Regions from separate parts of the Dorea sp. AF24-7LB genome, predicted to be linked through region 1. Evidence: riboswitches for the same ligand, from Rfam matches in the RefSeq annotation. Region 1 holds a riboswitch; each other region holds the start of a gene.
The links. A riboswitch is a leader RNA that binds a small molecule or an ion and turns the genes downstream of it on or off. The one in region 1 is predicted to bind glycine.
Positions count from the first base shown of each region.

Region 2: linked by a shared signal. The riboswitch ahead of glyA (serine hydroxymethyltransferase) and the one ahead of DWY31_RS00095 (GrdX family protein) in region 1 are both predicted to bind glycine.
Region 3: linked by a shared signal. The riboswitch ahead of gcvT (glycine cleavage system aminomethyltransferase GcvT) and the one ahead of DWY31_RS00095 (GrdX family protein) in region 1 are both predicted to bind glycine.

Region 1 is NZ_QUFR01000001.1:16,779-21,410, reverse strand. Features, by position in the region: gene grdB (glycine reductase complex selenoprotein B) at 1-1,024, opposite strand, end outside; gene DWY31_RS00100 (glycine/sarcosine/betaine reductase component B subunit) at 1,045-2,325, opposite strand; gene DWY31_RS00095 (GrdX family protein) at 2,393-2,779, opposite strand; glycine riboswitch at 2,968-3,080, opposite strand; gene DWY31_RS00090 (alanine/glycine:cation symporter family protein) at 3,343-4,632, opposite strand, start outside.
Region 2 is NZ_QUFR01000005.1:113,324-117,955, forward strand. Features, by position in the region: gene folP (dihydropteroate synthase) at 1-209, shown strand, start outside; gene folK (2-amino-4-hydroxy-6-hydroxymethyldihydropteridine diphosphokinase) at 313-1,167, shown strand; gene DWY31_RS07080 (NUDIX hydrolase) at 1,240-1,740, shown strand; glycine riboswitch at 1,979-2,089, shown strand; gene glyA (serine hydroxymethyltransferase) at 2,170-3,417, shown strand; gene DWY31_RS14155 (hypothetical protein) at 3,759-4,064, shown strand; gene DWY31_RS14160 (hypothetical protein) at 4,205-4,399, shown strand; gene DWY31_RS07095 (glycosyltransferase family protein) at 4,526-4,632, shown strand, end outside.
Region 3 is NZ_QUFR01000001.1:151,198-155,829, forward strand. Features, by position in the region: gene alaS (alanine--tRNA ligase) at 1-1,724, shown strand, start outside; glycine riboswitch at 1,962-2,057, shown strand; gene gcvT (glycine cleavage system aminomethyltransferase GcvT) at 2,199-3,287, shown strand; gene gcvH (glycine cleavage system protein GcvH) at 3,375-3,755, shown strand; gene gcvPA (aminomethyl-transferring glycine dehydrogenase subunit GcvPA) at 3,793-4,632, shown strand, end outside.

The sequences.
Region 1 (4,632 bases):
CCCCATCAGCTACCAGTTTCTTGGAGAATTCATCAGCAAATGCTTTTGCAGATGCAACAGCAGTACCATTTCCTGTTGTAGTATAGAATAAGTGATGTAACTCACCGATAATTCCTTCTTTTTCCATATCACGAAGAACGTCAACAGGAAGTACACGGTCAGCGTCTTCATTTGCGTATACTGGATCGTATCCACCATGAGCTGTCTCATATGTGTCTTCTGTCAGATCCGTAACACCTGTAATATCATACTCACCATAGTGGGAAGCACTTGAACTTTCGATGTGATCCGGATTTCCCTTCGGAACGATACCACCGGAAGTAACTAATGCGATCTTAGCATGTGCAAGGTCTTTTACAGCCGGATTCGGATCAACTCTGTCGAAGTCTGGCATTGGGAACTCTGTCTCGAAAGGTTTTCCAGCCAGTTTCTTAATGAGCATCTTAACAGCTCTCTGAGATCCTCTTTCTTTTTCAAAGAAGTTTACACGAATACCGTTCGGCATATATCCTTCTTCTGCAGAAGAACCGATTTTCTCACCTTTTCCAAGTTTAACAGCCAGAGGAGCCATCTTCTTAACAGCGTCTCTCATACCTGCTGCACTGTTCTTTGTAGAGACCATGTATACCTGGTTTTTAAACATATCAGCACCTGGGTTCTCTACATACATACCAGTCAGGGAAGGAATACCAAGTTCTTCCTGAACTGCTGCTGCGATAGTACCGCAGGCAACTCCGTAACGTCCAGCGTTGAAAGCCGGTCCTGCAATAAAGATGTCCGGAGCCTGTTCTTTAACCATCTCAAGAATCTCTGCTTTTGCTTTTTCAAGATTCTCGTTGAAATAAGAGTCACCACATACGATTGTTGCAATGATCTCTGCTTCATCTTTAAAATTCTGTGTTAATGCCATACCTGGTCCAACAACTTCGCCAACACGCAGTTCAACCGGGTAATCTGCTTTTTCTTCTCCACCAATCTGTGCAAAGAACTGATTGATGTAATGAACAACTTTTAATTTAGCCATTATTCTATATCCTCCATTCCTTATCTTGCACTCAGTTTATTGAAACCAGTTTCGTTTGTTGCGCCTGTCAGAACCTGAAGCTCAACTTCAAGAGATCCGTCCTCGCGCAGTGTCTCTTCACTTGCACCAGCAATCTTTGTTACATAGTCAAGAGTTCCAATTACTTTGTCAAGTTTCGGCAGGATAACTACCTGGTTTGCATTTCCGCCTGTTACTACTGCATCAGCAGCCTGATCAGCATCAGCAAGTGACTGAGATTTTCCATCACGTCCGGCATACTCGTCTGTGATGATTACAGTCTTAACGCCTTCTGCTTCAATCTTCTTACAATTCATGATAAGGTCTGTATCCGGGTTACCGAATCCTTCCTGAGATACAATAACTCCATCCAGGTCTAACATCTTGCAAAGTTTTGCTGTCCAGTCAGAAGAACGCTGTTTATCAGCAAGATATACGTTCTCGTTTGTGATAATCTGGCAAACAAAGTTTAATGTTTTTCCGTGCTGTTCAAATAAGTCATGTACAACCGGGTTGTTCAGATGAACATATGTAGGGTTCTTATCACATGCAGATACACAGTTACCGGAAACAATTGCTCCGTCCATGATCTCTGTAGGGCTTAAAATTGTAGGAACGATTTTCTTAGCATCTACACCATATACATATGTGTCATGAAGAAGTCCCTGGCTCTGAAGCATCTGTACATATGCAACTCTCGGCAGATCCGGATATTTTTCCATTCCTTCTTTAATTGTACATGTCTCGTAAACTTTTGTCTCATCCGGTGTCAGATCACGTGCTAACTCACCAATGTAAGTTGCAACTCTGAATCCAGCGAAACGAACTGCTTTTTCGTATTCATGCTGTTTGATATTGTCAATTGGCTCACATACCATAACCAGGTTTAATGTCTTGGAGAATGGTGTGTAATCTGCTCCAGGACCTGTCATATCAATGATACCTTCCTGGAATCCCACGATCTTACCAGCTGTAACAACAGCCATTCCTTTTAATGCGTAAGTCTTTCCTTCTCCAACTGTGTCTACTTTAGAGATAACTCCCGGGAAGATTCCTCCTCTTCCTTCAACTTTAACTCTAGGTTCGATAACATCTTTAACAGGTGTGATTCTTACAGACTCACCCGGTTTTGCAATGTCAAATGATACGCTCTTAATCTTTTCGTCCTCAAGAGCTACTGCCTTAACGGCTTCTTCGGATACATAAAGGATTCCGTCTTCAATCTTTGACTCAGATGCAAACTGAATATCCTTGATGTAAATGTGTCCCATTTCTAATCTCACTTTAAGTTCCCTCCTTAAAAAAATTATATTGTTTAAGCTGCAACGCTCGACAACCTCACTCAATGACTTACCAGGCATCTGCTGATGCCAGGCCGCTTTCCAGCAGAGTCCAGTCAATCAACTGAAAATCTTCCAGTACGCTTTCTCCATATCGTCCAGTCTTATCTTGGAATTTATGGCATGCATCGATTGCATTTTCTATAATCGTAAGCGACCTTCTGTCCACTTCCTCCTTTCCAGCTGAAATCAAAACCGATTTGTATGGTGTCTCATTTGGCTTCACGCTTCCGGATAACGGATGCGTCAGAAGTAAATGTCCGTCATGTATTCTGTCTCTGACTTCCCGGAGAAGTCCTTCATAAGTAGTTTCCAGATATATTACTTCGTGCGTCTTCTCAAGCTTATCGAAGACCAGTGGATTATTGGTCAAGACTATATATTTCCCCCTGTTCATCCTGAACCGTATCCTCCTTTCCGGCCTGTTGCCTCGGCAATCGATAAATACAATAAAAGTCATCGGTATTCCAAATAAAAAAGGACGTCCAGATATACCATTATATCTACGGCGTCCTTCCTGTCTTTTGCCCTGATAAATTGAAATCATCGATAAGCTTTATCACACAGCACAAGATTCAGAATGTGGTACATTTTCCAGTCCTTTTGCCTGAAAGTTTCACCTTTTTGCATACCCACCATGTATGTCCGGCTTGCCTCTTCGGCGGCTGATCCGTTCAACTCTCTCTTGGAAAACATCATCCCACGAATATTCTTTTCATAGAAAATCATTACACAATTTTCATAGACATTTTTTATATTATTTATTGCCTGTATCTATAATAACTTATTGTAACTTTTTTTGCAACCCATTATACTAATTAATATTATTTTAGTGAGTATGCACAATTTCCATTCCTGATTTTTGTTATATTTATTAGTCGATTTTATAATATTTATTAAAACGTCTATAAAAAACAACATTTATGATTGTCCTGCATTTCATCCACTTATAGATAATATCTATTTATTCTTTTTAAAGTTCTGATAGTAATCATCATGCAACTTCTTAATCGTACCGCTCAGAACAATCAGACCGATAAAGTTCGGAATTACCATCATGGAGTTGAAGCAGTCTGCCATATTCCATACGAGATCTACCTGTGCAAGTGATCCAAGCACTACGCACACAGCAACTAATACGGAATATACTTTTACAGCTTTTGGTCCAAACAGATACTTAATATTTGCCTGTCCAAAGAAATACCAGCCAATAATTGTTGAAAATGCGAAGAAGAACATACAAATCGCGATAAAGATATCTCCACCTTTTCCATACAATGTAGAGAATGCATACTGGCTTAACTCTGCACCTGTCTTACCACTTGGAATAGACTTCGTTGTAATAATTACAAATGCTGTCAGGTTTAGTACGATAAACGTATCGATAAATACACCGATCATTGCAACAAATCCCTGCTCGACCGGATGATCTACTTTTGCAACTGCATGCGCATGTGGGGTAGAACCCATACCAGCCTCATTAGAGAACAATCCTCTTGCAACACCTTTTGTAAGTGCAAGTTTTAATGTCGCACCCACAGCACCACCGGATACTGCTGACGGATTAAATGCTCCAACGACAATTGCCTGGAATGCATATGGAATATTCTTATAATTATAAATAATAACAATCAGCGCACCAAGAATATAGAAAGCTGCCATGATTGGTACGAGCGTCTCTGTTACTTTTGCGATACGCTGCATACCACCTACGAATACAAATAACGCGATCAGTGCAACTACAACACCAACTGCTGCCTGTGGCACACCAAATGCTGTATGGAAGGCTGCTGCGATGGAATTGGACTGTACTGCATTACCCATAAATCCAAGCGCCAGGATGATCAATATTGCAAAAATTCCGGCAAGTACTTTTCCAAACGTTCCTTTAAATGCTGCACGGATATAATATACAGGTCCTCCTGTGATCTCTCCGTCAACTCCTACCTGCTTATACTTCTGTGCAAGTACAGCCTCGCCAAAGATCGTTGCCATTCCCAGGAATGCTGCGATCCACATCCAAAAAATAGCTCCCGGTCCTCCGATTGCAAGAGCGGTCGCCGCTCCGGCGATATTACCGGTTCCTACCTGAGCTGCAATTGCTGTTGCCAGTGCCTGGAATGATGACATTCCATCTTTGTCAGCATTGCCTTTTTTACTGAACAGGCCGCCAAAAGTCCGGCGCATTCCTTCTCCAAATCCACGTACTTGAATAAAACCAAGCTTAAATGTGAACCAGATTCCACCTCC
Region 2 (4,632 bases), on a different contig from region 1:
TCGGCTATCCGGTACTTCTCGGTACGTCGCGCAAATCTGTGATCGGACTTACTCTTGATCTTCCGGTAGAAGAAAGAGAAGAAGGAACGCTTGTTACAACTGTATATGGTGTACAGAAAGGTTGTGCGTTTGTGCGTGTGCATGATGTACAGAAAAATCTTCGCGCAATCCGCATGACGCAGGCAATTATGCGTGAGCATGAAGTGTAAAATATGGGAAACAGGTAGCTGATTAGGACAATAATACTCATGAAGTTTTGCAAACAGGAAAGCAGACTGGCAGAAAGAGTGACAGGTGTGAGGAATAATAATTATGAAATATATAAATAAAAAAACAAGTCAGGATTATGACCAGATAAAAATTACAGATCTGGAAGTATTTGCCAATCACGGTGTATTTCCAGAGGAAAACAAACTGGGGCAGAAATTTCTTGTGTCAGCAGTGCTTTATACAGATACAAGAAAAGCCGGGAAGACAGATGATCTGACGGCATCTATCCATTACGGTGAAGTCAGTGCATTTATCACAAAATATATGAAAGAACATACCTACCAACTGCTAGAACGGGTGGCAGAAACCCTTGCGGAAGAGATGCTTAAGAGCATATCGGGACTTTGCAAGATCGATCTGGAGATCAAGAAGCCATGGGCACCGGTAGGACTTCCGCTGAAAACAGTCAGTGTGAAGATTTCGCGCGAATGGCATACAACATATATCGCACTTGGCTCTAATATTGGTGACAGTGAAACTTATCTGAATGAAGCAGTCGAAAAAATAGGACAGATTCCTACTTGTACAGTTGAAAAAGTTTCTTCTTATCTTGTAACAGAGCCTTACGGAGTGACAGATCAGCCGGATTTTTTAAATGCATGTCTGAAAATGCGGACGCTATTATATCCGGAAGAATTGTTAAAAGAATTAAACCGGATCGAGAAAGAAGCGGGCAGGGAGCGGATTATACACTGGGGACCGAGAACACTGGATCTGGATATTCTGCTGTATGATGACATCGTACTGGAAGAAGATGATCTCTGTATTCCACATGTTGAAATGCACAAAAGAAGCTTTGTGTTGGAACCATTGGCCGAAATTGCACCGTACAAACGCCATCCGGTATATGGAAAAACAGTGCGGGAAATGTTAGAGGAAATTCAGGCACAGTTATAGTATAATAAACAGGGGCAATGAGGTAGAGAAACTGCAGACAGTAATATCAAGACAGAAGAAGGAGGCAGAAGAATGGAACTTTGGGATATTTATGACAAAGACAAAAATCCAACCGGTCGCACGATGAAGAGAAATGACTGGTGCTTGAAAGATGATGAATATCATCTGACAGTACTTGGAGTAGTTGCAAGACCAGATCACACGTATCTTATCACAAAACGTGTAATGACAAAAGCGTGGGCACCGGGATGGTGGGAAGTATCCGGAGGCGCAGCACAGGCAGGAGAAACTTCGGAAGAAGCTGTTATACGCGAAGTGAAGGAAGAGACAGGGCTGGATGTAAGGAATGCGGAAGGTGGATATTGTTTCACATATCACAGAGAGAACCCGGGAGAAGGAGATAATTACTTTGTAGATGTTTATCGCTTTGTTCTGAATATTGACGAGAGTGATATACATTTACAGGAAGAAGAAACAGCGGGATACCGTTTCGCGACAAAGAAAGAAATTGAAGATCTTGCCGGAGAAGGCATTTTCCTGCATTATGACAGTATCAAAGAAGTTTTCAGATAGATTATCTATAAAATTGATAACTCTATAGATAGATATAATAAATGCACAAAAAATTGATAAAAAAATAACTTATTTTGTAATTATTGACGAAAACAAAAGCATTGTGTATACTAAGAGCAGTTGATAAGTCGGCAGATGAATTCGTGAGATACCGTATGGATAAAGAACAGGGGCTAGGCTTTATCCGAAACGGAGCCGAAGGGGTAGGCAGAAACTCTCAGGTAAAAGGAATGGATTCGGACGACACTCTGGAGAACAATATTTTTAATTGTACCGAAGAAGTAAACTGGTAGTTATATGGGGGAAAACCGATCAGCAATCTTTCAGGTAAAAGGACAGAGGCAGACAAAAGATCTTTAGTAAATGAAGCAAAGGTTTTTTGCCTGTTTTTTATTGGGGGAAACAGGCGTATCGAAGGAGGACAATAAGATGAACAGAATTGAAGATGTAACAAATTATATCAAAGAGTACGATGACGAAGTTGGAAAAGCACTGGAGCTGGAACTTGGAAGACAGAGAAGAAATCTCGAACTGATTGCTTCAGAGAATATCGTAAGCCCTGCGGTTATGCTCGCAATGGGAACCGTTCCAACAAACAAATATGCAGAAGGATATCCGGGAAAACGTTACTATGGTGGATGCGAAGACGTAGATATTCTGGAGAATATTGCAATCGAACGTGCGAAAAAGTTATTTGGTGCAGAGCACGCAAATGTACAGCCACATTGCGGAGCAAATGCTAATACAGCAGTTTATCAGGCACTCATCAAACCGGGTGATACAGTTATGGGACTGAACCTGGCACATGGCGGACATCTGACACATGGTTCACCGGTAAACTTATCAGGACTCTTATATAATTTTGTACCTTACAATGTAAATGATGAAGGATTTTTGGATTATGACGAGATTCGTAAGATTGCACATGAATGCAAACCCAAATTAATCGTAGCAGGAGCATCTGCTTATCCAAGAGAGATCAAATTTGATGTTTTCGCTGATATCGCAAAAGAAGTTGGCGCATATCTGATGGTTGATATGGCTCACATTGCAGGACTGGTGGCAGCAGGACTTCACCAGAGCCCGGTTCCGTATGCAGATGTTGTAACAACAACAACACATAAGACACTGCGTGGACCAAGAGGTGGACTGATCCTTTGCAAAGAAGAGCATGCAAAAGCAATTAACAAAGCTATTTTCCCAGGAACACAGGGAGGACCGCTTGAGCACATCATCGCTGCAAAAGCTGTATGTTTCGGAGAGGCTCTGAAACCAGAATTCAAAGAGTATCAGCAGCAGGTTGTTAAGAATGCAAAAGCACTTGCAGATGCTATGGTAGCAGAAGGATTTAACCTTGTAAGTGGTGGAACAGATAACCATCTGATCTTAGTTGATCTTCAGAATATGAACATTACAGGAAAAGAATTACAGAATCGTCTGGATGAAGTATATATTACTGTTAATAAAAATGCAGTACCGAATGATCCTGCAAGCCCGTTTGTAACAAGCGGAGTTCGTATCGGAACACCTGCAGTTACAACTCGTGGACTGAAAGAAGAAGATATGAAGACAATTGCAAAACTGATCAAGATGACAGTTACAGATTTCGATACAAAAGCAGATGAGATCCGTGCAGAAGTTAACAAAATCTGTGAAAAATATCCGCTGTATAAATAAGAGCTGAAAAACTACATAAATGAATGGAATAGATCCCTTACTCAATTATAAACAGAAAAGTCCGGTGCGTTATGGAGAAGCACCGGATTTTTCTGTAGCTTTTTTCGCACCGCTGTGATAAAATACATCTACAACATATGTTGATTCATAAAAATCTAAGAGTACTTAATTTCAAAAAAATCAAAAACCATTATCAAAAGAATATCAAAACATATTCAAAAGGTTCGAGTCGAACAGGAGAATCCAAACTAAATTTACTTTCTAGCATATTAATAGAAAAGGACGGACTGTGTAGATGTAGACGATTTTTCACTAATCCGTTATACTTAAGGAGGAAACATATGATTAAAAACGAAAAAATAAATATGGAAAATGATGCAATGCTTCAGAAGAATCAGGGTGGGAAGAAAGGTCGTACATTGAAAGATCTTAACTTGATGGACGATTTCCTGTTTGATGTTGCAACAGAAGATTTGGAAACATGTAAGACAATTATTGAGTTTGCAACAGGAAAAAGATTAAAAAGCCTGCGCTGGAAAGAAGGACAGAAAGTAATACATAATCTGCCGGGAAAACGAGGAATCCGTATGGACTTTGTTGCAGAAAAATATTCCTTAACACGAACGGAACAAATGCCGAAGAAGTAGAGCCGGAGCTAGTGGATTTTCTGCATTATATTACAGAAAGCAATGATACAGGATTGCGTGAAAACAGTGACCATCGGCTGAAGGACTTGCATCATAAAATTCAACAAATAAAAGCCAGCGATGAGATGGAGGCGAGTTTTATGAAAGCAGAGGAACGCGAAAGACTGATTAGGGAGAAAGGAAGAGAAGAGGGAAGAGAAGAGGGAAGAGAGGAAGGACGAAGACAAGTAGAATTGATAAAATTACTATTAGAAAAGAAACAGTATGATGACGCAAAGCGAGTAACGGAAGATGAAGAGTATTGTGAACAGTTATGTGAAGAATACAACATATAGATAATGCCTATAATAAAAAAAATCAATTAGACGGTCCGGAAAATGTTCTCTATAATTAATAAGATATAGAAAATGGAGATACTGTGTCTAAAATAAGAATCCAGAGGAGAAAGCGGTAAATCAGATATGGAAGATAGAAGAAAACTGGCGAACGGAAAAGAAATATGGGTCATCAAAGCCGGATTCCCGAATAATGCATCGAAGAAGAACTGGTCTGACTATTTTTTTGCCTG
Region 3 (4,632 bases), 130 kb from region 1:
TGCGTCGTGCCTGCCGTCATGGACGACTGCTTGGCATTGAGAGAGCATTCCTCGTAGAACTGGCACAGACTGTTATCGATGGTTCCAAGGATGGATATCCGGAACTGGAAGAGAAAAAAGACTTTATTTTCAATGTCATTGCAAAAGAAGAAGCGCAGTTTAACAAGACGATCGATCAGGGACTGTCTATTCTTGCTGACATGGAAGCAGATATGAAAGCAGAAGGTACAACCGTACTTTCCGGAGAGAATGCATTCAAGCTTTATGATACTTATGGATTCCCGGTGGATCTGACAAGTGAGATCCTGGAGGAAAAGGGACTGACATATGATAAAGAAGGCTTTGAAAAAGCACAGAAAGAACAGCGCGCGAAGTCCGAAGGAACTTTTGGAACACACAGTTACAGTGGTACAGACGCAAGCGTTTATGATGCGCTTGATCCGGAACTGACAACAGAATTTGTCGGATATGACAATATGGAAGCAGAGTCAGAAGTTACAGCACTTACAAGTGAAGAAGAGATTGTAGATGCACTCTCTGACGGAGAAAAGGGAACGGTCATTGTAGCGAAGACTCCGCTCTATGCAACAAGCGGTGGACAGGAAGCTGATAAAGGTGTGATCCGCAGTGCAGACGGTGAATTTGTAGTAGAAGATGTTGTAAAACTTCTCGGTGGCAAATTCGGACATGTCGGTCATGTGACAAAAGGCATGATCAAAATCGGTGATAAAGTGACACTGGAAGTTGATCGTGAGAACCGTGCACTTGCTGCAAATAACCACAGTGCAACACATCTGTTACAGAAAGCACTCCGCATGGTGCTTGGAACACATGTAGAACAGGCTGGATCTCTGAACAATGCGAACAGACTTCGTTTTGACTTTACGCATTTTTCTGCTATGACAGAAGAACAGCTTAAAGAAGTAGAGGCAATCGTCAACAGAGAAATTCGTAATCATCTTCCGGTTGTTGTGCGCAACATGCCGATCGAGGAAGCAAAAAAGACAGGAGCAGCGGCTCTATTTGGTGAAAAATACGGAGATATTGTACGTGTTGTCAGCATGGGAGATTTCTCTATTGAGTTCTGTGGTGGTACACATGTGGCAAATACCGGTGATATCATGTCATTTAAGATCCTTTCCGAGTCCGGTGTCGCAGCCGGTGTGCGCCGTATTGAAGCACTGACTTCCAAAGGACTGATGGATTATTACGAGGAACAGGAGCAGAAGCTTCACGAAGCTGCGAAGATGTTGAAGACAACTCCGGATAATATGGAAGAGAAGATCAGTCATCTGCAGGCTGAGAATAAGGCATTGAAGAGCGAAGTGGAGAGCCTGAAGGGCAAGCTTGCCAAAGATGCTATAGGTGATGTGATGAATCAGGTGACAGAAGTTGTCGGTGTGAAATTGCTCGCCGCAAAGGTAGAAGGCGTGGATATGAACGGACTCCGTGATCTTGGTGACCAGTTAAAAGACAAGCTTGGCGAAGGTGTTGTTGTGCTTGTATCGGCTACAGATGGTAAAGTCAGCCTGATGGCTATGGCTACCAAAGGAGCAATTGATAAAGGCGCACATGCAGGTAATCTGATCAAGGCTTGTGCATCATGCGTTGGCGGTGGTGGTGGTGGCCGCCCGAATATGGCCCAAGCTGGGGGCAAGAAGCCGGAAGGCATGAATGATGCACTCACAAAAGCGAAAGAAGTACTGGCTGAACAGCTTGCATAAGTGCACTTTAGAAGTATGAAAATACGCAGATAATAGTACAATAAAATACAATGAAAATAAAGAAAGATACATTTTCTACAAAAAAGTGAAAATGTATCTTTCTTTTTTATAGATAATAACTATAATGACTGTTGCAATTGCCTATAAATAACAGAAAAGTTAAAAAATAAACAATTATTGACAGATAATTTAAGGACTGTTACAATAAGCCTGTCAAAATAAAAGAAAAGTGATCGGGTGATGAACCTAAGAGAGATTATTAGCAATAAGCAATAGCGCCGAAGGGGCAAGAAGTAATTCGAAACTCTCAGGCAGAAGAATTGGGTTCGGACGAAGCTCTGAAAGAAAGCAGACAGGGAGGCAGGAAGTCCTGAAATAGGACATGTCTCTTATTTTTTTGCTCCGACAAACTTTTAACGGGACAAGACCCGCTGACAGAGCAGTTCATGATGAGAAAAAAGGAGGATTTTTATCATGGAATTAAAAACGCCACTCTATGATGCACATGTGAAGGCAGGAGGTAAGATCGTACCATTTGGAGGTTACCTTCTTCCGGTACAGTATGAAGCAGGTGTAATCAAAGAACATATGGCTGTTCGTACTCAGGCAGGACTATTTGATGTATCTCATATGGGAGAAGTTTTATGCGAAGGAAAGGATGCACTTGCAAATATCCAGATGATACTGACGAATAACTTTGACAATATGGTGGATGGACAGGCAAGATACAGTCCGATGTGTAATGAACATGGCGGAACAGTAGACGATCTGATTGTTTACAAACATTCCGATGATCATTACTTTATTGTTGTCAATGCAGCAAACAAAGATAAAGATTATCAGTGGATGTTAAATCATCAGTTTGGAGAAGTCAAATTTACAGACGTATCTGCTCAGTATGCACAGCTTGCACTGCAAGGACCAAAAGCAATGGATATCTTAAGAAAGCTGACAGCAGAAGAGAACATTCCTCAGAAATACTACCATGCAGTATTCGACACAGAAGTAGCCGGAATCCCATGTATCATTTCCAAGACAGGATACACAGGTGAGGATGGAGTAGAATTATATCTGCCAAGCGAGTATGCAGAGAAGATGTGGGATACACTTCTTGAAAATGGAAAAGAAGAAGGACTTATCCCGTGTGGTCTTGGAGCAAGAGATACACTTCGTATGGAAGCAGCAATGCCACTTTACGGTCACGAGATGGATGATGATGTTTCACCGCTGGAGACAGGACTTGGATTCGCAGTGAAGATGAAAAAAGATGACTTCATCGGTAAGAAAGCTCTGGAAGAACATGCAGAACTAACGAGAAAGAGAGTAGGTCTGGAAGTTATTGGAAGAGGAATCATCCGTGAACATCAGGATGTATATGCAGACGGCAAAGTGATCGGACATACAACATCCGGTACAAAAGGTCCTTTCATTGACAAGGCTGTCGGAATGGCATTACTGGAAACTGCCTATACAGATGTAGGAACAAAATTACAGGTGGATGTCAGAGGACGTATGGTTGATGTAGAAGTTGTAGCACTTCCGTTTTATAAGAGAGCAAAATAAATATAAGGATGCCAGGGAAAAGGTCTGAAACCGAGGGTATCACAAACAGAGGCATATTATATCATAAAAGAAAAGGAGATTAAAACAATGGAATTAAGAGCAGAATTAAAGTATTCAAAATCACACGAGTGGATAAAAGAGGATGGAGACGTAAGAGTGATCGGATTAACAGATTATGCACAGTCTGAATTAGGAGATCTTGTATTTATAAACCTTCCGGAAGTTGGAGATGAAGTAACAGTCGGAGAAGCATTCGCAGATGTTGAGTCTGTAAAAGCAGTATCTGATGTATTCTCACCGGTTTCAGGTGTTGTAACAGAGATCAATGAAGAGCTGTTAGACGCTCCGGAATCTATCAACGAAACACCTTATGATGCATGGTTTGTAAAAGTTGGTGAAGTAAAAGAGACAGAAGAACTGTTAGATGCTGACGCATACAAAGCATTTGTAGAAAGCGAAGAGGCTTAATACATAAGAATGTAAAGAAAGGCGGTGGATAAAGAACATGGGTAGTTATGTTCCAAACACATTAGATGAGCGAAAAGCGATGCTCAATGAAATCGGATATGAGAGCATCGATGATTTATTCCGCCACATTCCGGAGCAGGTTAAGATCCAGGGCGGCTTAGATATTCCGGAAGGAATGTCAGAGATGGAAGTTCTGAAAAAGATGAAAGGAATCGCAAAGAAAAATAAAGTATTTCCGACAATCTTCCGTGGTGCAGGCGCATACAGACACTATATTCCGGCTATGGTAAACAATGTCATTTCAAAAGAAAATTTACAGACTGCATATACACCGTATCAGGCAGAAATCAGTCAGGGAATTCTGCAATCCATTTTTGAGTATCAGACAATGATAGCAGATCTTACAGGAATGGATGTATCCAATGCATCTGTTTATGACGGAGCTACGGCAGCAGCAGAGGCGGTTGCAATGTGTGCTGACAGAAAACGTAAGAAAGCATTTGTTTCAGCAACAGTAATGCCAAGTGTGTTAGAAGTTATTAAAACATATTGCTTCGGTAACGAATTAGAAATCGAAGTAATTCCGGAAAAAGACGGAGTGACAGATATTGATTATCTGAAAGAACATATTGATAAACAGGTAGCATGTGTGCTGATCCAGCATCCAAATTATTATGGAAGTTTGGAAGATGCACAGACAATCGGCGAAGTGGCACACGAGGCAGGCGCTAAATACGTTATGAGTGTGAATCCGATTTCTCTTGGAGCACTGAAGACACCAAGAGAGTATGGCGCAGATGTTGCAGTTGGCGACGGACAGCCACTCGGACTTCCAATTGCATTTGGCGGACCATATCTCGGCTTCATGACATGTGTG